3 regions of the Streptomyces stoeckheimensis genome follow, and region 3 is predicted to be linked to each of the others. Evidence: riboswitches for the same ligand, from Rfam matches in the RefSeq annotation. Region 3 holds a riboswitch; each other region holds the start of a gene.
The links. Region 3 has a riboswitch for thiamine pyrophosphate ahead of thiC (phosphomethylpyrimidine synthase ThiC). Riboswitches for the same ligand answer to the same signal wherever they lie in the genome.

Region 1: another riboswitch for thiamine pyrophosphate. It lies ahead of ACE1OC_RS11995 (thiamine ABC transporter substrate-binding protein); the one in region 3 lies ahead of thiC (phosphomethylpyrimidine synthase ThiC).
Region 2: another riboswitch for thiamine pyrophosphate. It lies ahead of thiO (glycine oxidase ThiO); the one in region 3 lies ahead of thiC (phosphomethylpyrimidine synthase ThiC).

The regions. Positions count from the first base shown of each region.
Region 1 is NZ_CP169550.1:2,680,444-2,688,095, forward strand. Features, by position in the region: gene ACE1OC_RS11980 (hypothetical protein) at 1-173, shown strand, start outside; gene ACE1OC_RS11985 (ABC transporter ATP-binding protein) at 341-1,372, opposite strand; gene ACE1OC_RS11990 (ABC transporter permease) at 1,372-2,988, opposite strand; gene ACE1OC_RS11995 (thiamine ABC transporter substrate-binding protein) at 3,048-4,145, opposite strand; TPP riboswitch at 4,230-4,338, opposite strand; gene rlmN (23S rRNA (adenine(2503)-C(2))-methyltransferase RlmN) at 4,396-5,508, opposite strand; gene ACE1OC_RS12005 (phosphatidate cytidylyltransferase) at 5,602-6,672, opposite strand; gene frr (ribosome recycling factor) at 6,672-7,229, opposite strand; gene pyrH (UMP kinase) at 7,280-7,652, opposite strand, start outside.
Region 2 is NZ_CP169550.1:6,500,194-6,507,845, reverse strand. Features, by position in the region: gene ACE1OC_RS29465 (hypothetical protein) at 1-472, opposite strand, end outside; gene metF (methylenetetrahydrofolate reductase [NAD(P)H]) at 526-1,440, opposite strand; gene thiE (thiamine phosphate synthase) at 1,564-2,214, opposite strand; gene ACE1OC_RS29450 (Rv2175c family DNA-binding protein) at 2,336-2,701, opposite strand; gene ACE1OC_RS29445 (NAD(P)/FAD-dependent oxidoreductase) at 3,226-4,470, opposite strand; TPP riboswitch at 4,620-4,732, shown strand; gene thiO (glycine oxidase ThiO) at 4,730-5,959, shown strand; gene thiS (sulfur carrier protein ThiS) at 5,956-6,156, shown strand; gene ACE1OC_RS29430 (thiazole synthase) at 6,161-6,955, shown strand; gene pknB (Stk1 family PASTA domain-containing Ser/Thr kinase) at 7,107-7,652, shown strand, end outside.
Region 3 is NZ_CP169550.1:4,595,620-4,603,271, reverse strand. Features, by position in the region: gene ACE1OC_RS20880 (aldo/keto reductase) at 1-298, opposite strand, end outside; gene ACE1OC_RS20875 (hypothetical protein) at 494-940, opposite strand; gene ACE1OC_RS20870 (tetratricopeptide repeat-containing glycosyltransferase) at 2,113-3,225, shown strand; gene thiC (phosphomethylpyrimidine synthase ThiC) at 3,311-5,098, opposite strand; TPP riboswitch at 5,093-5,237, opposite strand; gene ACE1OC_RS20860 (YibE/F family protein) at 5,310-6,716, shown strand; gene ACE1OC_RS20855 (SsgA family sporulation/cell division regulator) at 6,887-7,336, opposite strand; gene ACE1OC_RS20850 (IclR family transcriptional regulator) at 7,434-7,652, opposite strand, start outside.

The DNA of each region.
Region 1 (7,652 bases), 1.9 Mb from region 3:
TCGGCGTCCTCTGGCTGGGCGACGCGTCCCGCCCCGGCATGGCCTGGCTGGCTGTCCTCGGCTTCGTCCTGGCGGTGACGGGCGCAGTGGCAGTCGCCTGGTACGGCAACCACGAGGGCACGGAAACCCCATCGGAACCGGAGCCCGACACATCCACCTTGGCCGGCGTCTGAGCCCTTTTCAGCCGTCCGGCGTTTGAGGACCGGGTCCGGGCCGAGCCCGGGGAACGGGCGAAGGGCGGGTAGGTGACTTACCCCGCGCAGCGGCGAAGGTCGCTGCAGGGACTTGCCCCGCGCAGCGGCGAAGGTCGCTGCGGGGATTTGCCCCGCGCAGCGGCCCCCTACTCCCCCGGCAGCACGACCACCTCGGCCGGGGCGAAGCCCACCGAGACCCGGTCCCCGACCGCCGGCGCCCCCTCCAGCCCACACTCGGCCTCCAGCACGGGCCCGACCTCGGGCCGCAGCAGCAGCGCGACGTGCGTCCCCCGGAAGGTCCGCGACACCACCTCGCACCCCAGCCCCACGGCCGACAGCACGACCCCGGCGGGCCGGATCAGCACCTGGTGCTCCCCCGCCGGCGACCCGGCCGGAACCGGGACCTTCCCCCACGGAGTCGCCGCCACCCCGGCGGAAAGCTCCGCCGGGACCACGTTCTCGAAGCCCAGGAACCGCGCCACGAACTCCGACGCCGGCCGCTGCCACACCTCCAGCGGGGTCCCCGCCTGCGCGATCCGCCCGTCCCGCATGACGACCACCCGGTCGGCCAGCGCGAACGCCTCGCCCTGGTCGTGCGTGACGGCCAGCACGGTCGTGCCCAGCCGCGAGAACAGCCCCTGGAGCTCCACCACGAGCCGCTCCCGCAGCCCGCGGTCCAGCTGCCCGAGCGGCTCGTCCAGCATCAGCAGCCGCGGCGAAGGAGCGAGCGCCCGCGCCAGCGCGACCCGCTGCTGCTCGCCGCCGGACAGCGAGGCCACCGCCCGGCCCTGCGCCCCGGGGAGCCCGACCAGCTCCAGGAGTTCGGTGACCCGGGCCTCGGAGGACCGCTTCGAGGCACCCCGCATCCGCAGGCCGAAGGCGACGTTCCCGCCCACGTCCCGGTGCGGGAACAGCTGGTGGTCCTGGAACATCAGGCCCACCCCCCGCCGGTGTACGGGAACCGCGGCCTGGTCGGCGCCGCCCAGCAGCACCCTCCCGTCGGCGACGGGCTGGAGCCCGGCCACCACTCGGAGCAGGGTGGACTTGCCGCTTCCGCTCGGCCCGAGCACGCACACGATCTCGTGCTCGGCGACCGCCAGGTCCACACCGTCCAGGGCGGACGCGACCGCACGCTCGCCGAAGCGGACCGACACCCCTTCCAGTTGAAGCAGGGTCATCAGAATTCTCCGGAGGTCTTGTCGGGTCGCAGTCGCTCCAGCGCCAGCAGGGACACCGCGCACACCAGCATCAGGATCGTGCTCAGGGCCATCGCCTGCCCGTAGTTCATCTCCCCGGCCCGCCCCAGCAGCCGCGCCACGGCGACCGGCAGCGTCGGATGGTCGGGCCGCGCGATGAAGACGGTGGCCCCGAACTCCCCGAGGGACACGGCGAAGGCGAAGCCCGCCGCGATCAGCAGGGCCCGCCGCACCATCGGCAGGTCCACCTCCCGCCAGGCCCGCAGCGGTGAGGCGCCGAGCACGGCGGCGGCCTCCCGCAGCCGTCCGTCCACCGCGCGCAGGACCGGCAGCATGGTCCGTACGACGAAGGGAACGCCCACCAGCGCCTGCGCCAGCGGCACCAGGATCCACGAGGTCCGCAGGTCCAGCGGCGGCTTGTCGAGGGTGATGAGGAAGCCGAAGCCGACGGTCACGGCCGACACCCCCAGCGGGAGCATCAGCAGCGCGTCGAAGCCCCGTACGAAACGGCCCGCGCGGCGGGTCAGTGCCGCGGCGGCGAGCCCGCCGACGACCAGCGCGATGGCGGTGGCGGCGAGCGCGTACTGCAGGGAGTTCCAGATCGCCTCCAGCGGCGGCACCAGGAAGGTTCCGCCACCGGCGCCGACTTCCTGGAGCGCCCGGTAGAAGCCGAACCCGTACCCGCCGGGGGCGTCGAGGGAACGTTCCACGAGCACGGCGAGCGGCGCCACGATCAGCAGTGCCACGGTCAGCAGCACCCCGCCGAGCAGGGTGCGCTGGGCCCAGCCGCGCGGCCGGTGCGTGGTCCGCCCCGGGTCGACCAGCCGCAGTGCGGTCTCCCGCTTGCGCACGGTCCAGGCGTGCACGCCGAGGATCGCTCCGATGGCCGCGAACTGCACCATCGTCAGCACGGCGGCAGTCGGCAGGTCCAGGAGCTGCGCGGTCTGCCGGTAGACCTCCACCTCCAGGGTGGAGTACGCGGGCCCGCCCAGGATCTGCACGACACCGAAGGAGGAGAACGTGAACAGGAACACCATCAGCGAGGCGGCCGCGACGGCCGGCCCCAGCGCGGGCAGCGTCACGCGCCGCCAGGCGGCGAACCGCCCGGCGCCCAGCACCCGGGCGGCCTCCTCCTGGCGCGGGTCCAGCTGCGCCCACAGCCCGCCCACCGTGCGGATGACCACGGCGTAGTTGAAGAAGACGTGCGCGAGCAGGATCGCCCAGACGGTCGTGTCGAGGCGGATCCCCCACACCTCGTCCAACAGACCGTTGCGTCCTACGAGCGCCAGGAACGCGGTGCCGACCACGACGGTCGGCAGCACGAACGGCACCGTCACGAGCGCCCGCAGTAGCTGTTTGCCGGGGAACTCGAAGCGGGCGAAGACGTACGCGCCGGGGAGCGCGATCAGGAGCGTGAGCGCCGTGGACGCGAGCGCCTGCCAGGTGGTGAACCAGAGCACGTCGCCGATGTCGGGCCGGGCCAGCACCTCGCCGATCCGGCCGAACTGCCAGCCGGCGTCCGACTTGAGCCCGCGCCCCACGATCGCGGCCACGGGGTACGCGAAGAACAGCCCGAAGAAGACGAGCGGCACGGCCATCAGACCGAGCCTGACGGCCGTGGCCCGCCCGCTCTCCTTCGCAGCCTCGCTCACTCGTCCTACTTCACGACGAGGGTGGACCAGGTCTTGATCCACTGGTCACGGTTCTTGGCGATGGCCTCCGGGGCGACCGTCTCGGGCTTCTCGATGACCACGCCGTGCTTGGTGAACAGCTCCGGCAGCACCGCGTCCTTGGTCACCGGGTTCACGAACATCTGGAGCGGCATGTCTTCCTGGAACTTCTTGGAGATCAGGAAGTCCAGGAGCGCCTTGCCGCCCTCCTCGTTCTTCGCGCCCTTGAGCAGACCCGCGAACTCGGTCTGGCGGAAGCACGTGCCCGTCGCGACGCCCGTCGGGGCCTCGGCCGGCTGCGGCTCGCCGTAGAGGACCTCGACCGGCGGGCTGGAGGCGTAGGAGACGACCAGCGGGCGGTCGCCCTTGGCCTTCTTGCCGCCGGCCGAGCCGGAGAAGCGCTCGTTGTAGGCCTGCTCCCAGCCGTCGACGACCTCGACGCCGTTGGCCTTGAGCTTGCTCCAGTAGTCCTTCCAGCCCTCGTTCCCGTACTTGCCGACGGAGGCGAGGAGGAAGCCGAGGCCGGGCGAGGAGGTCGCGGCGTTCTCGGTGACCAGCAGGTTCTTGTACTCCGGCTTGATCAGGTCGTCCAGCGTCTGCGGCGGGGCGAGCTTCTTGTCGGCGAAGTAGGCCTTGTCGTAGTTCACGCAGATGTCGCCGGAGTCCACGGGGGTGACCCGGTGCTCCTTGTCGAGCACGAACTCGGGCTTCACGTCGGCCAGCCCCTTGGCCTCGTACGGCGTGAAGATGCCCTGGTCGAGGGCCCGGGAGAGGAGCGTGTTGTCCACGCCGAAGAAGACGTCGCCGCGCGGAGAGCCCTTGGTGAGGATCTCCTGGTTCAGTGCCGCGCCCGCGTCTCCGGACTTCAGGACCTTGACGGTGTAGCCGCTCTGCTGCTCGAACTCCTTGAGGACCGTGTCGGTCACGTTGAAGGAGTCGTGCGAGACGAGGGTGATCGTCTTGGACTTCGGGGCGTCGCTCGCCCCGGCGGACTTGTCCTTGGCGTCGCCGCCGCAGGCGCTGAGCGTGGTGACGCCGAGCGCGGCCGCGAGCGCGACGCCCGCCATCTTCTTGGTGGTGCTCATTGGTGCATTCCTCCTGGGATGTCCAGGAGAAGACGCGGCCCTGCCCGGCGCTCTGTGGAGCGGACGCCGGGCAGGGCGCAACAGCTTGAGTGATGACCGAACTTCCTACCCCGAATGACCGGGGCGAGGTTCAGAGGGTCTGCGGTGACGGATACCGCACTCTCAGCGCTGTGGCGCTCCCCTGTCGGAATATGAAATTGGTTTCGGCCACAGTACCCCGCGGCCGAAAGCAAACCTTAACTGGCGGAAATCAGCGCTCCGAGGCGGCGAGCTGACCGCACGCGCCGTCGATCTCCTGACCGCGGGTGTCGCGGACGGTCACCGGCACGCCGTGGCGGGCGATGGCCTCCACGAACGCCTTCTCGTCCTCGGGCCGCGAGGCGGTCCACTTCGAACCCGGCGTCGGGTTCAGCGGGATCAGGTTGACGTGCACGCGCTTGCCCTTGAGCAGCCTGCCGAGCAGGTCGCCGCGCCAGGCCTGGTCGTTGATGTCGCGGATCAGGGCGTACTCGATGGAGATCCGGCGGCCGGACTTCTCCGCGTACTCCCAGGCCGCGTCGAGCACCTCGCGGACGTTCCAGCGGGTGTTCACGGGGACCAGGGTGTCGCGCAGCTCGTCGTCCGGCGCGTGCAGGGAGACGGCCAGGCGGCACTTGAAGCCCTCGTCGGCGAAGCGGTGCATCGCCGGGACCAGGCCCACGGTGGAGACGGTGATCCCGCGCTGGGACAGGCCCAGGCCGTCGGGCTCCGGGTCGGTGAGGCGGCGGATGGCGCCGACGACGCGGTTGTAGTTGGCGAGCGGCTCGCCCATGCCCATGAAGACGATGTTCGACAGCCGGGCGGGCCCGCCGGGGACCTCGCCGTCGCGCAGGGCGCGCATGCCGTCGACGATCTGGTGCACGATCTCGGCCGTCGACAGGTTGCGGTCGAGACCGGCCTGGCCGGTGGCGCAGAACGGGCAGTTCATGCCGCAGCCGGCCTGCGAGGAGATGCACATGGTGACCCGGTCCGGGTAGCGCATCAGCACGGACTCGACGAGCGTGCCGTCGTGCAGCTTCCACAGGGTCTTGCGGGTGGTGTCGTCATCGCACGAGATGTGGCGGATGACGTTCATCAGGTCCGGCAGCAGCTCCTGCTGGAGCTTCTCGCGGGACGCCGCGGGGATGTCGGTCCACTCGGCCGGGTCGTGCGCGTACCGGGCGAAGTAGTGCTGGGAGAGCTGCTTGGCCCGGAAGGGCTTCTCACCGATCGCGGCGACCGCCTCCCGGCGCTCCTCGGGGGTGAGGTCGGCGAGGTGCCGGGGCGGCTTCTTCGCTCCACGAGGGGCGACGAAAGTGAGCTCTCCCGGGACTGGGCGGGCCATGGCAGGTACTCCTTGTAAGACGAAAGGCGCGCCGCAGAAGCAGCGCGCCTTCCAAGAGTAACCGCCCCGCCTGGACGGGCGTCTTTTCGCAGGTCAGCCGGTGCCGACGAACAGCGCCAGCAGCAGCCAGACCACCGGGGCCGTCGGAAGCAGGGAGTCCAGCCGGTCCATGATGCCGCCGTGGCCCGGCAGCAGGGTGCCCATGTCCTTGATCCCGAGATCCCGCTTGATCATGGATTCCCCGAGGTCGCCGAGCGTGGCGCTGACCGCGACGGCGAGGCCGAGCACCAGGCCCTGCCACCAGACGCCCCCGTCGATCAGGAACTCCATGCACAGCGCGCCGGCCGCCATCGCGAAGGCCACCGCTCCGAAGAGCCCCTCGCGGGTCTTTCCGGGGCTGATGCGCGGGGCGAGCTTGGTCTTGCCGAAGCGCCAGCCGACCGCGTAGGCCCCGGTGTCGCTGACCACCGTCAGGAGCAGGAAGGTGATCACCCGCTGCGGCCCGTCGTCGGCGGTGAGCAGCATCGCGACGAAGGTGGCCAGGAACGGCACGTAGAACGCCGCGAAGGCACCCGCCGTGACGTCCTTGAGGTAGTCCTCGGGCGGCTCGGTCATCCTCCAGACGAGGACGGCCAGCACCGTCAGCGCCATGGCCACCCAGGCACCCTCGGCACCGCGGACGTATCCGGCGATGACCATGGCCGCGCCGCCGATGGCGAGCGGGACCAGCGGGGCCTTGATGCCCTTCTTCTCCTGGAGCCGGGAGGTGAGCTCCCACAGGCCGACGACGACCGCCACGACGACGACGCCGACGAAGACGGCCTTGACGATGAGCAGCGAGGCGAAGATCACCGCGCCGAGGCCCACTCCGACCCCTATGGCGGCACGCAGGTCCCGCCCGGCCCGCTTCTTCTGAGGCGGGGGCGAGGCGTCCTGCGGTGCCGGCGAAGGCGGGGGGCTGGGCATGGGCTCCTGCGGCGGCGTCTCGGCGCGGAAGAGGGAGCCGCCGTCAGCGGCGGCCCCCCGATCGCGTGCTTCCCGGTCGTCGAAGTCACGGCCGGCGGCATCGGGCACGATGGGCATGGGCCGAGTGTGCGGGCCCACCAGCGCATCGTAGGCGGGACCCGCCGGAACCGGCTCCGGCTGCCAGGAAGTGTCGTTCATCAGACTTCGAGGAGCTCGGCTTCCTTGTGCTTCAGGAGCTCGTCCACCTGCGCGACGTACTTCGCGGTGGTGTCGTCGAGCTCCTTCTCGGCGCGGCGCACCTCGTCCTCGCCGGCTTCCTTGTCCTTGACCAGCTTGTCGAGGGCGTCCTTCGCCTTGCGGCGAATGGCGCGGATCGACACCTTGGAGTCCTCGGCCTTGGTGCGCGCGACCTTGATGTACTCCTTGCGGCGGTCCTGCGTCAGCTCGGGGAAGGTCACCCGGATGATGCTGCCGTCGTTGCTGGGGTTGACGCCCAGGTCGGAGTCGCGGATGGCCGTCTCGATGTTGCGCAGGGCGCTCTTGTCGAACGGGGTCACGATCGCCATGCGCGGCTCGGGGACCGAGAAGGAGGCGAGCTGGTTGATGGGCGTGATGGCGCCGTAGTACTCCGCCACGATCTTGTTGAACATCGCCGGGTGCGCACGACCGGTGCGAATCGCGGCGAAGTCTTCCTTGGCGACGACGACGGCCTTTTCCATCTTCTCCTCGGCCTCGAGGAGGATCTCTTCGGTCACCACGTGCTCCTGCATGTCAGAAATGGATGGTTCAGGCGGACGGGGCCTGCTCAGGCCCGGGTGCCCTGGTCGCTCACGAGCGTGCCGATCTTCTCACCCTTGACGGCTCGCGCGATATTGCCCTCGGCGAGCAGCTCGAAGACCAGGATCGGCAGCTTGTTGTCGCGGCACAGCGTGATGGCGGTGGCATCGGCGACCTTGAGGTCGCGCGACAGCACCTCGCTGTACTCCAGCGCGTCGAACTTCACCGCGTCCGGGTTCTTCTTGGGGTCGGAGTCGTAGACCCCGTCGACGCCGTTCTTGCCCATGAGAAGGGCTTCCGCGTCGATTTCCAGGGCTCGCTGGGCGGCCGTGGTGTCGGTGGAGAAGTAGGGCATGCCCATGCCGGCGCCGAAGATGACGACGCGGCCCTTCTCCAGGTGC
Region 2 (7,652 bases), 1.9 Mb from region 3:
CGTACGGACCGGACGTGCCGGAGGCCGGCTGCGGGGGGTAGAAGCCCTGGACCTGCTGGCGCACGGCCCCCGCGGTGAACGCACCGGCATCCTCGTCGGAGTCCCCGTCCTCGGCCGGGTCGGGCCCGTACTCCAGGGCCGTCACCTCCAGGGACGGCTCCGGGCGCGCTCCGGCCCGGCGGCGCCGGCTCTGCGGGAGCTCGGGCTCGGGGGCCTTGCCCCGGCGCAGCGACCAGCCGGACACGAAGCCCTTGCGGAAGGAGAGGGTCACCAGCGTCTGGCCGATCGCGAACGCGACGGCGCCGGCCCCGATGACGAGCACCGACGGCAGCACGACGCCGGCGACCACGCCGACGAACCCGGCGAAGGCGAGCAGGCGCCAGCGCAGCCGGGCCTTGTACTGCATCAGGACCTCGGCAAGCAGCCACAGCGCGACGAAACCGAACGCGATGTAGAGGACCGTCATTCCCATGCGGGGCCCCTCTCGGTACGGCCGCCCGCCCGTGGGGGAACGGGGCCGGCCGATCAGGCCCGCTGGTGCAGGCCCAAGTTCTCGTAGATCTCGAGAGTCGCCGTGGAATTGTTCAGCGTGATGAAGTGCAGCCCCGGGACACCCTCGGACAGCAGCCGCGCGCAGAACTCCGTGGCGAACTCGATGCCAATGGAGCGTACAGCGGCCGCGTCGTCCTTGACCGCGAGCATGCGCTCTTTCACAGCCGCAGGGAAGATTGCGTTGCTGAGTTGCGGGAGCCGGTCGAGCTGCTTGATGTTCACAACAGGCATGACCTCGGGGATGATCGGGGTCTCGCAGCCCGCCTTCTCGACGCTGTCGCGCATCCGGAGATAGTGCTCCGGATCGAAGAACATCTGTGTGATCGCATAGTCGGCGCCCGCGCGGCACTTGTCCACGAAGTGCCGGATGTCCGTGTCCCAGTCCGTGGAGCGCGGGTGCATCTCGGGGAAGGCCGCGACGCCGACGCAGAAGTCGCCGGACTCCTTGACCAGCCGGACCAGGTCGGCCGCGTAGTGCACGCCCTCGGGGTGCGGCACCCACTCGCCCATGGGGTTGCCCGGCGGGTCTCCGCGCACGACGAGCATGTTGCGGATGCCGGCGTCGGCGAACTGCCCGATGACGTTGCGCAGCTCGGCGATCGAGTGGTCGACGGCGGTGAGGTGCGCGACCGGGGTCAGGGTGGTGTCCGCGGCGATCTGCTCGGTGGCCCGGACGGTGCCGCCTCGGGTCGATCCGCCGGCACCGTAGGTGACGGAGACGAAGCTCGGGGCCACTGCCTCGACCCGGCGCAGCGCGTTCCAGAGGTTGCGCTCGCCCTTCTCCGTCTTGGGGGCCCAGAACTCGAAGGAGTACGAGCGCCCGGACGCGATGAGGTCGCGGACCGTGTGTGCACGGTCCGACCAGGTGGAAGAGGTACCAAGGGCCATACGGGGAGGTTAGACGCGGTCCGGTGTCCATCGAAGCGTTGTCCACGGACTGGACGCGAAAATGAGACGCCGGGGTGGGCGCGGTGCGAGCGGCCGGGGCCGCTCGCGTCTGCCCGGGGTCCGCTAGCCGAGCCGGGCGCGGACCCGCTTGGCGAGGTCAGCGGCGGCGGCGCCGGGGTCGGAGGCCTCGGTGAGGGCCCGTACGACCACGACGCGGGAGGCGCCGGCGTCCAGTACTTCGTCCAGATTCCCCGCGTCGATGCCGCCGATGGCGAACCACGGCCGGTCCTGGGCGAGGGAGGCCGCGTGCCGGACGAGGCCGAGGCCGGGGGCGAACCGGCCGGGCTTGGTGGGGGTGGGCCAGCAGGGGCCGGTGCAGAAGTAGTCCACGCCGGCCTCGGCGACGGCCGCGTCGACCTCCGCCTCGGAGTGGCAGGAGCGGCCGATCAGGACCCCTTGGCCCAGGATGGCGCGGGCGGCGGGCACCGGGATGTCGCCCTGACCGAGGTGCAGCACGTCCGAGCCGATGGCGTGCGCGACGTCGGCCCGGTCGTTGACGGCGAGCAGCTTGCCGTGGCGGCGGGCCGCTTCGGCGAAGACCTGGAGGTGCTCCAGCTCCTCGCCCGCCTCCATGCCCTTGTCGCGGAGCTGGACGATGTCCACCCCGCCGGCGAGGACGGCGTCCAGGAACTCGGGGAGGTCGCCCTGCCGCTTGCGGGCGTCCGTGCACAGGTAGAGCCGGGCATCGGACAGCTGGGCGGCGATGGCGGACATGGGTACCCCCGGGTCGTATGTCGTACGTACGTACGCGGTGTGCGGGCCCAGGCCGGGGTCCGCACACCGCGCTTGTGCTTGCTCTTGCTTCTTGCTCTTGCTTCTTGGTGCGGAGTCAGGCTCAGATGGCGAGCGCCTGAGCGCGGCGCTTCACCTCCGTGCCGCGATTCTCGCTCAGCGCCTGCACGGGGGTGCCGGGCAGGGTCTCGTCGGCGGTGAAGAGCCACTCCAGGATCTCCGCGTCGGTGAAGCGGTCGTCACGGAGCACGGTCAGCAGACCGACCAGGCCCTTGACGATCTTGTCTCCGTCGATGAAGGCGGCGGGGACCTGGAGGGAGCGGTTCTCGCCGCGGCGCACCGCGAGCAGCTGACCCTCCTTGACCAGCTGGCGAACCTTGGTCACTTCGATGTCGAGCATCTCCGCGATGTCGGGGAGGTACAGCCAGGCGGGAACAAGGGCATCGATCTTTGCGTCAATCTCGGTCACGAGCACAAGCCTGCCATCTCGGACTGCCCGCCGGTACCCGAGCGACCCCGTCCGGGGCGCGCGGGCCCCGCCGAACGGGGCCGAAGACGGGTCCGAGCGGGCCCCGAGCCCCCGGAACCAGCCCCCCGCGGCCCGGGCCGCCCCCGACCCGAGACCCCCGTCCGGAGTCCTGGGCCCGGGGGCCCGGACACAACCCCGGAAGGGGTCCGGGCGCAGCCCGGGGGCCAGGGCGCAGCCCGGAACGGGTCCGGGCGCAGCCCGGGGAACGGGGCTCAGCCCGGAACGGGTCCGGGCGCAGCCCGGGGAACGGGGCTCAGCCCGGAACGGGTCCGGGCGCAGCCCGGGGAACGGGGCTCAGCCCGGAACGGGTCCGGGCGCAGCCCGGGGAACGGGCGAAGGGCGGGTAGGGGACTTCCACCCGCGGGGGCCCGGCTCAGGCGGCCCGGAACCGGCCCGGGCGCGGGCCCGAGCCGGACGGCGCCCGGGGCAGGCCGGCCCCGTCCCCGGCCCGCGCCCCCGCCGGGTCAGGCGGCCGTCGACTTCAGCGCGGTCCCCGGGTCCGCGACCTTCGCCGGGTCCACGGGGGTCCCCGACTCGATGAGCCGGCGCCCCTGGGCCAGGTCCCGCGGGCGACCCACCGCGAGGACCGCGACCAGCCGCCCCTCCCGCAGCCAGCACACCGACCAGGTGTCCGCCCCCGGGTCACCGCGCCACAGCATCGCGTCCGCGTCCCCGTGATGGCCCGCGTACTGCACGAAGCGGCCGAACTGCTCCGACCAGAAGTACGGGACCGGGTCGTAGACCTGCTCCCCGGAGCCCCCGGCCACGATGTCCGCCGCCACCACCCGCGGCCCCTGGAGCGCGTTGTCCCAGTGGTGCACCAGCAGCCGGGACCCGTAGCGGCCCGACGGGAACGAGGCGCAGTCCCCCACGGCGTACACCTCGGGCACCGAGGTCCGCAGCCGCTCGTCGGCGGTGACCGCTCCGTCCGGGCCGAGCTCCACGCCGGACCCGGCCAGCCATCCGGTGGCCGGCCGGGCGCCGATGCCCACCACCACCGCCCCGGCCGGCAGCGCCCGCCCGTCGGCGAGCAGGACCCGGCCCGGCTCCACGGAAGCCACCCGCGCGCCGGTCAGCAGCTCGGCGCCCGCCTCGGCATACCACCGCCCCATCGGCTCGGCCACCTCCGCGGGCAGCGCGCCCGCCAGCACCCGGTCGGCCGCCTCGACCACCGTCACGGCGCAGCCCGCCTCGCGGGCGGCCGTGGCGAATTCCGCGCCGATCCAGCCGGCCCCGACCACGACCACCGCCGAGCCGGCTGCCAGGACGGGCCGCAGCCGGGCCGCGTCGTCCAGGGTGCGCAGCAGGTGCACCCCGGGGACGCCGTCCGCGCCGGGCAGGGTCAGCGGGAGGGCGCCGGTCGCCAGCACGAGGACCTCGTACGGGACCGGTCCGGCCTCGGTGTCCACCTCGCGGTCGGCGGGCCGCAGCCCGGTGACCTCGACCCCCAGCCGGAGCTCGATGCCGAGCTCCTCGAAGTCGACGTCGAAGGCCGAGTCCTCCGCCTTGCCGAGGAGCACCGCCTTGGACAGCGGGGGCCGGTCGTAGGGCTGGTGGGGTTCGGCCCCCAGCAGGATGACGGGGCCGGTCCAGCCCTGTTCCCGGAGGGCGACCGCGGTCTGGACCCCGGCCATCCCGGCGCCGACGATCACCACGCCGCGCCGAGTGTCTTCCGCCTGCTGCGTCTGCTGTTGCGTCTGCTCGCTCACGCGGCCCAGCCTAATCAACTGACGGTCCGTCAGGAATAGCGGATGGCGACCCTCCCGGGATCCGGGCGGAAGCCGGGCTGCCGGCCGGGCCGACACCGCCGCCGGGGAGGCAGCCTTACCGGCCGTCGGCCTCGGCGTTACTCTGGCACCGAACCTATCGCGGGAGTCCGGGCGCACCGGGCTGAGAGGGAGGCTGGCCGGCCTCCGACCGTACGAACCTGATCCGGGTCATGCCGGCGAAGGGAGGGGCTGGACGCCCATGCATTCATTCAGGAACGGCCGGAGTCCCGGCTACGACGTCCTCGTCATCGGGGGCGGCATCATCGGCCTGGTCACCGCCTGGCGGGCGGCCCGGCGCGGGCTGCGCACCGCGCTGGCCGATCCGGCCCCCGGCGGCGGCGCCGCCCAGGTCGCGGCCGGCATGCTGGCCGCCGTCACCGAGCTGCACTACGGCGAGGAGACCCTGCTCGGGCTCAACCTCGCCTCCGCGGCCCGCTACCCCGAGTTCGCCGCCGAGCTCGCCGAAGCCAGCGGCGGCATGGACATCGGCTACCGCGCCTGCGGCACCCTCGCCGTCGCCCTCGACGCCGACGACCGGCTGCACCTGCGCGAACTGCACGCCCTCCAGCGCCGCTGCGGCCTGGAGTCCGACTGGCTGACCGGCCGCGAGTGCCGCCGCCTGGAACCGATGCTGGCTCCGGGCGTACGCGGCGGCCTGCGCGTGGACGGCGACCACCAGGTCGATCCCCGCCGCCTCGCGGCCGCCCTGCTGGCCGCCTGCGAACGGGCCGGGGTCGCCCTGCACCGCGCCGGGGCGGCGCGCCTGCTGACCGCCGCCGACCGTGCCTGCGGCGCCGTCCTCGACGACGCCGACGCCACGGAGCTGCGCGCCGACCAGGTGGTGCTGGCGGCGGGCTCGCTCAGCGGCCGGCTGGACGGCGTACCGCCCGAGGCCGTGGCACCCGTACGGCCGGTGAAGGGTCAGGTGCTGCGCCTCGCGGTGCCCCCCTCGTACGCCCCGTTCCTGTCCCGCACCGTACGGGCCGTCGTGCGCGGCAGCCACGTCTACCTGGTCCCCCGCGAGAACGGCGAACTCGTCGTCGGCGCCACCAGCGAGGAACTCGGCTGGGACACCACCGTCACCGCGGGCGGGGTCTACGAACTCCTGCGCGACGCCCACGAACTGGTGCCCGGGATCACCGAACTCCCCCTGGTGGAGACCCGGGCCGGGCTGCGGCCCGGATCGCCGGACAACGCCCCCCTCCTCGGCCCGACCGAACTCCCCGGCCTGCACCTGGCCACCGGCCACTACCGCAACGGCGTCCTGCTCACCCCTCTCACGGGGGACGTGATGGCGGACCTGCTGACCACCGGCGAACTGCCGGAAATCGCCCGCCCCTTCACCCCACGCCGCTTCGCCCTCGCGGCCACCCCCACCCCCACCCCCACCCCCACGTCCACCCTCACGCGACAGGAGTCGTTCGCATGACCATTTCCGTCAACGGCGAGCCGCGCGAGATCGCGGACGGGACCATGCTCGCCACGGTGGTCGCCACCCTCACCGAAGCCACCAAGGGGGTCGCGGCCGCCCTCAACGAGACCGTGGTGCCGCGCGGCCAGTGGCCGTACACCTCCGTGACCGACGGCGACCGCGTCGAAGTCCTCACCGCAGTCCAGGGAGGCTGAGCACATGGCGGACGACCTCTTCACCCTCGCCGGCCGGACCTTCTCCTCCCGCCTGATCATGGGCACCGGCGGGGCGCCGAGCCTGGACATCCTGGAACGGGCGCTGGTCGCGTCCGGCACGGAACTCACCACGGTCGCGATGCGGCGCCTCGACCCGACGGTGCAGGGCTCGGTCCTGTCCGTCCTGAACCGCCTCGGCATCGCGGTCCTCCCCAACACCGCGGGCTGCTTCACGGCGGGCGAAGCCGTCCTGACGGCGCGCCTCGCCCGGGAGGCCCTCGGCACGGACTGGATCAAACTGGAGGTCGTCGCGGACGAACGCACCCTCCTCCCGGACGGCGTCGAACTGCTCGACGCGGCCGAAACCCTGGTCGACGAGGGCTTCACGGTCCTCCCGTACACGAACGACGACCCCGTCCTCGCCCGCAAACTGGAGGACGTGGGCTGCGCGGCGATCATGCCGCTCGGCTCCCCCATCGGCTCCGGCATGGGCATCCGCAACCCGCACAACTTCGAGCTGATCACCGAGCGGGCCGGGGTCCCGGTCATCCTCGACGCGGGCGCCGGAACGGCCTCGGACGTGGCCCTGGCCATGGAACTGGGCTGCGCGGCGGTCATGCTGGCCTCGGCGGTGACCCGGGCGCAGCTCCCCGTCCTGATGGCCGCGGCCATGCGCGACGCGGTCACGGCGGGCCGCCTGGCCCACCGAGCGGGCCGCATCCCCCAACGCCGCTTCGCAGAAGCCTCCTCCCCCGCAGAAGGCCGAGCCACCCTGGACCCGGAACGCCCGGCGTTCTGAGCGGGCGGCGATACGGGTTCCCGCGCGTGCGGGGCTTGGCGGCGTACGGGGCCGCGCCCGTGCGGGGCCCTCGTACCGCCCACGTCACAGCTGGGCTGCAACCCCCCGCCGCCCGGGACGGGAGCTCGACCGGCCCTCGTAGAATCTCCGGGTGGACACGACCCTGGATGACCCCCTCGTCGGGCAGACGCTCGACGGCCGCTACCGCGTGGACGCCCGTATCGCGGCCGGCGGCATGGCCACGGTCTACCGGGCCGTCGACACCCGGCTGGACCGGGTCCTCGCGCTGAAGGTGATGCACCCGGCCCTCGCCGCCGACCCCGGCTTCGTCGACCGGTTCATCCGGGAGGCGAAGTCCGTGGCCCGCCTGGCGCACCCCAACGTCGTGGCCGTCTTCGACCAGGGGACGCACGGCCCGTACACGTACCTCGCCATGGAGTACGTGTCCGGCTGCACCCTGCGCGACGTGCTCCGCGAGCGCGGCGCGCTCCAGCCCCGTGCGGCCCTCGACATCCTCGAACCGGTGCTCGCCGCCCTCGGCGCCGCGCACCGCGCCGGCTTCGTACACCGGGACATGAAGCCCGAAAACGTGCTGATCGGCGACGACGGCCGGGTCAAGGTGGCCGACTTCGGGCTGGTCCGGTCCGTGGACTCCGTCACGAACACCACCGGGTCCGTCCTCGGCACCGTCTCCTAC
Region 3 (7,652 bases):
CGATCCAGCGCCGGGAATTCCCGCTGCGGTTGCGGCCCTCGCCCATCTGGAAGTGCACCTTGGTCGCGAGCACGACGTCGTCGCGCCGGCCCTTCAGGGCCTTGCCCACGATCTGCTCGGACTCCCCGGCGGAGTACATGTCCGCGGTGTCCACGAAGTTGATCCCGTGATCGAGCGCGGCGTGGATGATCCGTGCGCACTCCTCGTGATCCGGATTGCCGACCGCGCCGAACATCATCGTGCCGAGGCAGTGCGTGCTGACCTCGATGCCGGTCCCACCCAGAATTCGGTATCGCATGCTCATGGGCCGCACAGTAGGAGCTGGAGCGCACTCCAGCACAAGCCCTCCGGCGAAGCCCCGTGCGACTACCGGACGTGCGGCGGCCCGGAGCGCCGGCCGGACCGAAATCCGGCGGCACTCCGGGCCGCTTGGGTTTCACCGTCGGGTCACGGTGCTCCTCGCACCAGGCTCACCGGCTCCCGGACTCGGGGACTACCCACGGTGCTTGTTGTCCTTCGGCACCGTGTGCTGGGCTCCCGGCATCTTGCCCGTCGGCACCTTGCCGGACCGGTTCTTGAAGCCGGGCTTCGTGGCCTGCGGCTTCTGGAGGAACATGTCCCTGGCGGGCGCCCTCAGTGCGGGAGCGGTCAGGGGGCCGGGGATGATCTGAACCCAGGGGTGCTGATCACCCACCGCCGCCGTCCCGCAATCCAGGGACGGCGTGGGGTTGTCGACGTCGCAGAAGGTCTCCCAGACCTGCCCGGTGATGGTCGAGATCTCGATGTTCGCCCCGTTGGCGTGCTCGTCCACGGCGATTCCGCACGCGACCCCGGACGGGTAGTTCGGGTTGCGCGCGGGGTTGGTCAGGTTGTGCCAGTCGAAGTTCGTGTTGGGGTTCCCGAGACCACGGATTCCGACGTACGCGACCCCATTGATCATCACCGCCTTGATCTCTCGGGAGGCGGTGGGCTTGTAGTTGGCGATGGCGTTGCATGCCGAGGCAGGACCGGTCGCACCCGTGGTACCGGTCGCACCCGTAGCGCCCGTGGCACCGGTCGCACCTGTGGCACCCGTCGGGCCGGTCGGACCTGTCAGGCCGGTCGCTCCCGTGGCACCGGTCGCACCATCAGCACCCGTCGGGCCGGTCGGGCCCGTCAGGCCAGTCGCACCCGTCGCACCGGTCGCACCATCAGCACCCGTCGGGCCGGTCGGGCCCGTCAGGCCAGTCGCACCCGTCGCACCGGTCGCACCGTCAGCACCCGTCGCACCGTCTGCACCCGTCGGACCCGTCAGGCCAGTCGCACCCGTCGCACCGTCAGCGCCCGTGGCACCGGTCGCACCATCGGCACCCGTCGCACCATCGGCACCGGTCGGGCCAGTCGGACCGGTCGGGCCCGTCGCGCCATCGGCACCTGCCGTGCCGGTCGCGCCCGTGGCCCCGTCGGCACCGGTGGCGCCCGTCGCGCCGCTGGCTCCCGTCGCGCCCGTCGCACCCGTCGCTCCGCTGGGACCTGCCGGCCCCGTTGGCCCCGTCGGGCCGGCCGACGGGCAGCCGTGGTCGTGGTCGCGCCCTTCGTCGTCGCCCCAGCCGCCGTGCCCGTCGTCGTCCCCGCCGTCCCGGCTCCAGTCCTGTGGCGGTCCGTCGTGCGGCTCGCAGTCCTCGCCTCCTCCGCCGCCGCCCGACGGGGTCGTGGCTCTCACGGCCGTGACCGTCGGCTTGACCGCCGCGACAACGGGGTTGGCCATGCCCACGAGTACGAGGGAAAGCGAGGCCAGGGCACCTCCCGCGATCCAGGCACGATTGCGGGGGACAGGACCAAGACGGAGCTTGGTCTGGTGCTCACGACTCATCTGCAGCGCTCCTTCGGAACGGAATGCGAGCCGGAACGGAGAGCGCCCCGGCTGCGAGTTCAAACGTCCTTGGGGCTTACGGACGGAGCCGCCGGGATCTTGAGACGGCCGGGATGTCTATCAGCAGAACGGCTTATCAGACGCCCCCGAACGGATGCGCCGCCGCCCACCGGCTGGTAGCGCCACCGGCGTGCCGCCGCCCCATCGGCACCCGTACTCCCTAACGTCGCCCGCGATCCGTCCGACGAGAGGGTGCTGCGGTGAGGTCGACCATCTGTCTGAACATGATCGTCAAGAACGAGGCGCCGACGATCCGGAAGTGCCTGGAGTCGGTGCGCCCACTGATCGACACCTGGGTGATCGTGGACACGGGCTCCACCGACGGCACCCAGGACGTCATCCGGGACTGCTTCGCCGACCTGCCCGGCACGCTCCACGACCGACCGTGGAAGGGTTTCGACGGCAGCCGCACCGAGGCGATCGAACTCGCGCGCTCCAGCGCGGACTACCTGCTGTTCATCGACGGCGACGACGAGATGCAGATCCAGCCCGGGTTCCGCATGCCGGACCTGACCCTCGACGCGTACCAGGTGGCACTGCACGACGGTCCCATCGTCCACTGGCGGCCGGCGCTGGTCTCCACCCGGCTGCCCTGGCGCTACGTGGGCGTACTCCACGAGTACATCGACTGCGGCACCGAGTACGGCCGCGACGTGATCGAGGGGTTCAACATCCTCTCCGTCGGCGGTGGGGCCCGCCTCCGGGAAGAGGGCCAGCGGGCGAAGTATCTGCGCGATGCGGAAGTCCTCACCGAAGGCCTCGCGAAGGAACCCGGCAACACGCGTTACGCGTTCTACCTGGCCCAGAGCTGGCGCGACGCGGGGGAGCCGGAGAAGTCCCTCGACGCCTACGACCACCGGGTGGCCATGGGCGGCTGGGCCGAGGAGACCTACTGCGCACAGCTCTACGCCGCACGGCTCGCGGTCACCCTCGAAAGGCCGTCGGCCGAGGTGATGGACCGCTACCTGCGGGCACACGAGAGCCGACCCTCACGCGCCGAGGCCCTCGGCGACCTCGCCCGGCTCTGTCGCCTCGAAAGCCGCTGGCCCCTCGCCTACTTGTTCGCCCGGCAGGCAGTACGGATGCCGCCCCCGGACGACATCCTCTTCGTCGAGTTCTCCTGGCACGACTGGCGCGCACTCGACGAACTCGCGGTGGCCGCGTACTGGACCGGGGAGTACCAGGAGTCCTTGGACTGCTGCGAACTCCTGCTCCAGGGCGGCAAACTTCCCGACGACCAGCAGGACCGGGTCCTCGCGAACCTCGAGTTCGCACGGCGCAAGCTGGGCGTGGGCTCCCGGGCCTTCGCCTGACCGTCCGCCCACGTCAGGTCCCAACGGCGGCCCGCGACTCCCCCCTCGGTGTCGCGGGCCGTCCGTATGTGCCGGTGGCGGGAGGTCAGTCCGCCAGCGGCAGGTACACGCGGTTGCCCGCGGCAGCGAACTCGGCGGACTTCTCCGCCATGCCCGCCTCGATCTCCTCGGCGCCCAGGTCGCCACCGTGCTGGCGGCGGATGTCCTGGGAGATCTTCATCGAGCAGAACTTCGGACCGCACATGGAGCAGAAGTGCGCGGTCTTGGCCGGCTCGGCCGGGAGGGTCTCGTCGTGGAACTCACGGGCCGTGTCCGGGTCGAGGGCCAAGTTGAACTGGTCCTCCCAGCGGAACTCGAACCGCGCGTCCGACAGGGCGTCGTCCCATTCCTGGGCGCCCGGGTGGCCCTTGGCCAGGTCCGCCGCGTGGGCCGCGATCTTGTACGTGATGACACCGGTCTTCACGTCGTCGCGGTTCGGCAGGCCCAGGTGCTCCTTGGGCGTGACGTAGCAGAGCATCGCAGTGCCCCACCAGGCGATCATCGCGGCGCCGATGCCCGAGGTGATGTGGTCGTACGCGGGCGCGACGTCGGTGGTCAGCGGGCCGAGCGTGTAGAACGGCGCCTCCTCGCAGATCTCCTGCTGAAGGTCGATGTTCTCCTTGATCTTGTGCATCGGGACGTGCCCGGGGCCCTCGATCATCGTCTGCACATTGTGGCGCTTGGCGATCGTGTTCAGCTCGCCCAGCGTCTTCAGCTCCGCGAACTGCGCCGCGTCGTTGGCGTCCGCGATGGAGCCGGGGCGCAGGCCGTCACCCAGGGAGTACGTGACGTCGTACGCCGCGAGGATCTCGCAGAGCTCCTCGAAGTTCGTGTAGAGGAAGTTCTCCTTGTGGTGCGCCAGGCACCAGGCGGCCATGATCGAGCCGCCGCGCGAGACGATGCCGGTCTTGCGGCGCGCGGTCAGCGGCACGTACGACAGCAGCACGCCGGCGTGGACCGTCATGTAGTCGACGCCCTGCTCGGCCTGCTCGATGACCGTGTCCTTGTAGATCTCCCAGGTCAGGTCCTCGGCGCGGCCGTCGACCTTCTCCAGCGCCTGGTACAGCGGCACGGTGCCGATCGGCACGGGAGAGTTGCGCAGCACCCACTCGCGGGTGGTGTGGATGTTGCGGCCGGTCGAGAGGTCCATGACCGTGTCGGCGCCCCACTTGGTCGCCCAGGTCATCTTGTCCACCTCCTCCTCGATCGAGGAGGTGACCGCGGAGTTGCCGATGTTGGCGTTGACCTTCACCAGGAACCGCTTGCCGATGATCATCGGCTCGATCTCGGGGTGGTTCACGTTGACCGGCATGACCGCGCGACCTGCGGCGATCTCCTCGCGGACGACCTCGGGGGAGACGTTCTCGCGGATCGCGACGTACTCCATCTCCGGGGTGATCTCGCCCCGGCGGGCGTACGCGAGCTGCGTGACCGCGGCGCCGCCACGGCCGCGGCGGGGCTGGCGCGGACGGCCCGGGAAGACCGCGTCGAGGTTCTTGAGGCCACCGCGGGGCGAGGTGTGCTTGATGCCGTCGTCCTCGGGGCGCACGGGGCGGCCCGCGTACTCCTCGGTGTCGCCGCGGCTGATGATCCAGTTCTCGCGCAGCGGCGGCAGGCCCCGGCGAACGTCGGTCTCGATCTGCGGGTCGGTGTACGGGCCGGACGTGTCGTAGAGCGTCACGTCCTTGCCGTTGGTGAGGTGGACCTGGCGGACCGGCACCCGGATGTCGGGGCGGGAGCCCGCCACGTACCCCTTGTGCCAGCCCGGCTGGCGCTCGGTCTGGCCGTCGGCGTCCTGGCTGACGGCAGGCGTGCGTGCGTCCTGAATGGTCATGAGACCTAATCTCCCTACGCCGGCATTACCCGGTAACAGGTTCGGCGGTCGACGCAGCCTCCTCCCGTACGCATATTCGAATGCGAACGGTGATCAGCGCCCTCTCAGCCCGGTGCTCCGAGCTCCCGCGTTGTGCAAAGTAGCCCCCACGCTAGCGTCATGTGTGGCGTGCTGAACAGTGGGCCCCCTCATCTGTTGCGATGATCAGTCAGTGACGTCCTCGCCGCAGCCCCCCACCGAACCCACGGATCCCGCTGGTCACGCCGGCCACGCAGGCCACGCGCACGCGGAACCCGGTCACTCGCCCGCCCCCTCTGCCGGACACTCCCACGGCCATGCGCACAGCCATGGCCCGGCGGCCCCCGTCTCGAAGCACCTGCGCAAGGTGATCGCGGCCGTGCTGATCCCCTTCGCCACCGCCGTCGTGATCGGCATGGTGGTGCTCTGGCCCGGTGGTGCGCCGGGCCACGAGCGCACCGGGGTCGGCTTCGACCGGCAGACCCAGCAGGGCTCGGTCGTCGCGCTGCAGAACGTCGACTGCAAATCCGTGAACGCCTCGCAGGTGCCGCCCACCGGCGACACCTCCACCCCGGAGGGGCGCGAGGCCCTGGCCGCGCAGAACGGCGAGTGCAAGAAGGCCACGATCAAGGTCGGCAGCGGGCCCGACAAGGGCCGCGAGTTCGTCGAGATCGTCCAGCCGGGCGCACCACGACAGTTGACGGACGGCCAGGGCGTGGTGGTCGCCTACGCCCCGGACGCGCCCCGGGATCTCCAGTACTCCGTGATCGACGTGAACCGCAAGCTGCCGATGGCCCTGCTCGCCGGCATCTTCGCCCTCTCGGTGGTCATCGTCGGGCGGATGCGCGGGCTGTTCGCGCTCATCGCCCTCGTCGTCAGCTTCGCCGTGCTGACCCTCTTCATCCTCCCGGCGATCCTGCAGGGGTCGAATCCGCTGGTCGTGGCGGTGGTCGGAGCCAGCGCGATCATGCTGATCGCGCTCTACATGTGCCACGGGCTGACGGCCCGCACCTCGGTGGCGGTCCTCGGCACCATCATCTCGCTGCTGCTGATCGGCCTGCTGGGCTCGCTGTTCATCGACTGGGCGTTCCTCAGCGGCAACACGGACGACAACACCGGGCTGATCCACGGGCTTTACCCGAACATCGACATGAGCGGTTTGCTGCTTGCGGGTGTCATCATCGGATCGCTCGGCGTACTCGACGACGTGACCGTCACTCAGACCTCGGCGGTCTGGGAACTCCACCAGGCCGACCCGTCGATGGGCCCGCGCGGGCTCTACCGGGCGGGCATCCGCATCGGGCGGGACCACATCGCCTCGGTGGTCAACACGCTGGTACTGGCGTACGCGGGCGCGGCGTTGCCCCTGCTCCTGCTGTTCTCGATCGCGAACAGCAGCATGGGGTCGGTGGCCAACAGCGAGCTGGTCGCGGAGGAGATCGTACGAACCCTCGTGGGCTCGATCGGACTGGTCGCCTCGGTACCCGTGACGACGGCTCTGGCCGCACTGGTGGTGTCCGCGGACCGCGCGGAATCCCCGGCGGCCACAGCGGCCTCGGGGCCGCTCCGCGGCGGCCGGGGCCGGCGACGCAAGCGCTGAAAGGCGGACCGGCGCGCGCGACGGGTCAGTTTCGCGCAGGCGGCCGGTCGTGAGGAACGGCAAGGCGGAGCACTCAGCGTGTCGGCACGCTGAGCCGTGGTGCGGTGATGCGGTGGTGCGGTGATGCTTGCCGGCGCACCCTGGTCACGAGGTGTCCGGCCGGGCTCGCGTCAGCCCGCGTTCTGCTCGTTCTGCTGCGACTCCGCGAGGATCTTGTCGAGCGCCTCGTCGAGGTTCTCCTCGAAGTCCCCGAGGTTGCGCTCCTGGCCGAGCGGAACGATCCGGTCGGTACGGTCGAGGAACGCCACGAGTGGCGCCGCGCTGGCGCGGAAGAGAGCCCGGTCTGCACCTACTTGCAGCCGGATGTGGACGTCGGACAGTTCCTCCGGATCGGTCGGGGCGATGTGGACATCGCCGTCACCGCACGGCTTGTTGATGCCGTCGAGAAGGAGCTCCCGGCCGAACGCCCAGGTCACGGGCGCATCTCCGGGAAGGTGGAAGGTCAGGCGGACTGCGTAGGGGTCACGAGCGTCGTACCGGAGTTCCACCGGGATCCGGAACGAGAGCTCCTCGGAAACGAGGAAACTCATCATGACCTCTGCCTGTACCGACTCGCGCATTGCCTACCCCGCTGTAGTGGAAGTGGCCAGGAATGATCCCCCAAGGCCCTCTTGACAAGAGTGGTGGAAGCGCTTGCAGATCACAAGGAGTGAGTTTTCAGATACTGATAGAGAACGAGAGGGTGCTCAACAGCGCGCCTACTTCACTCCGTAGCCGATCGACCGCATACAGCAATCGACTTTCTTGGTGCAGAGGAAGAGAAATCGCCATCGTCGCGGCGGTGTCGCCGGCCGTGATGGGGATGGCCGCGCACACCGTGCCCAGGGCGTATTCCTGCCGCTCGGTCACCGGCTGCATCCGCTCCATGGAGCTGAT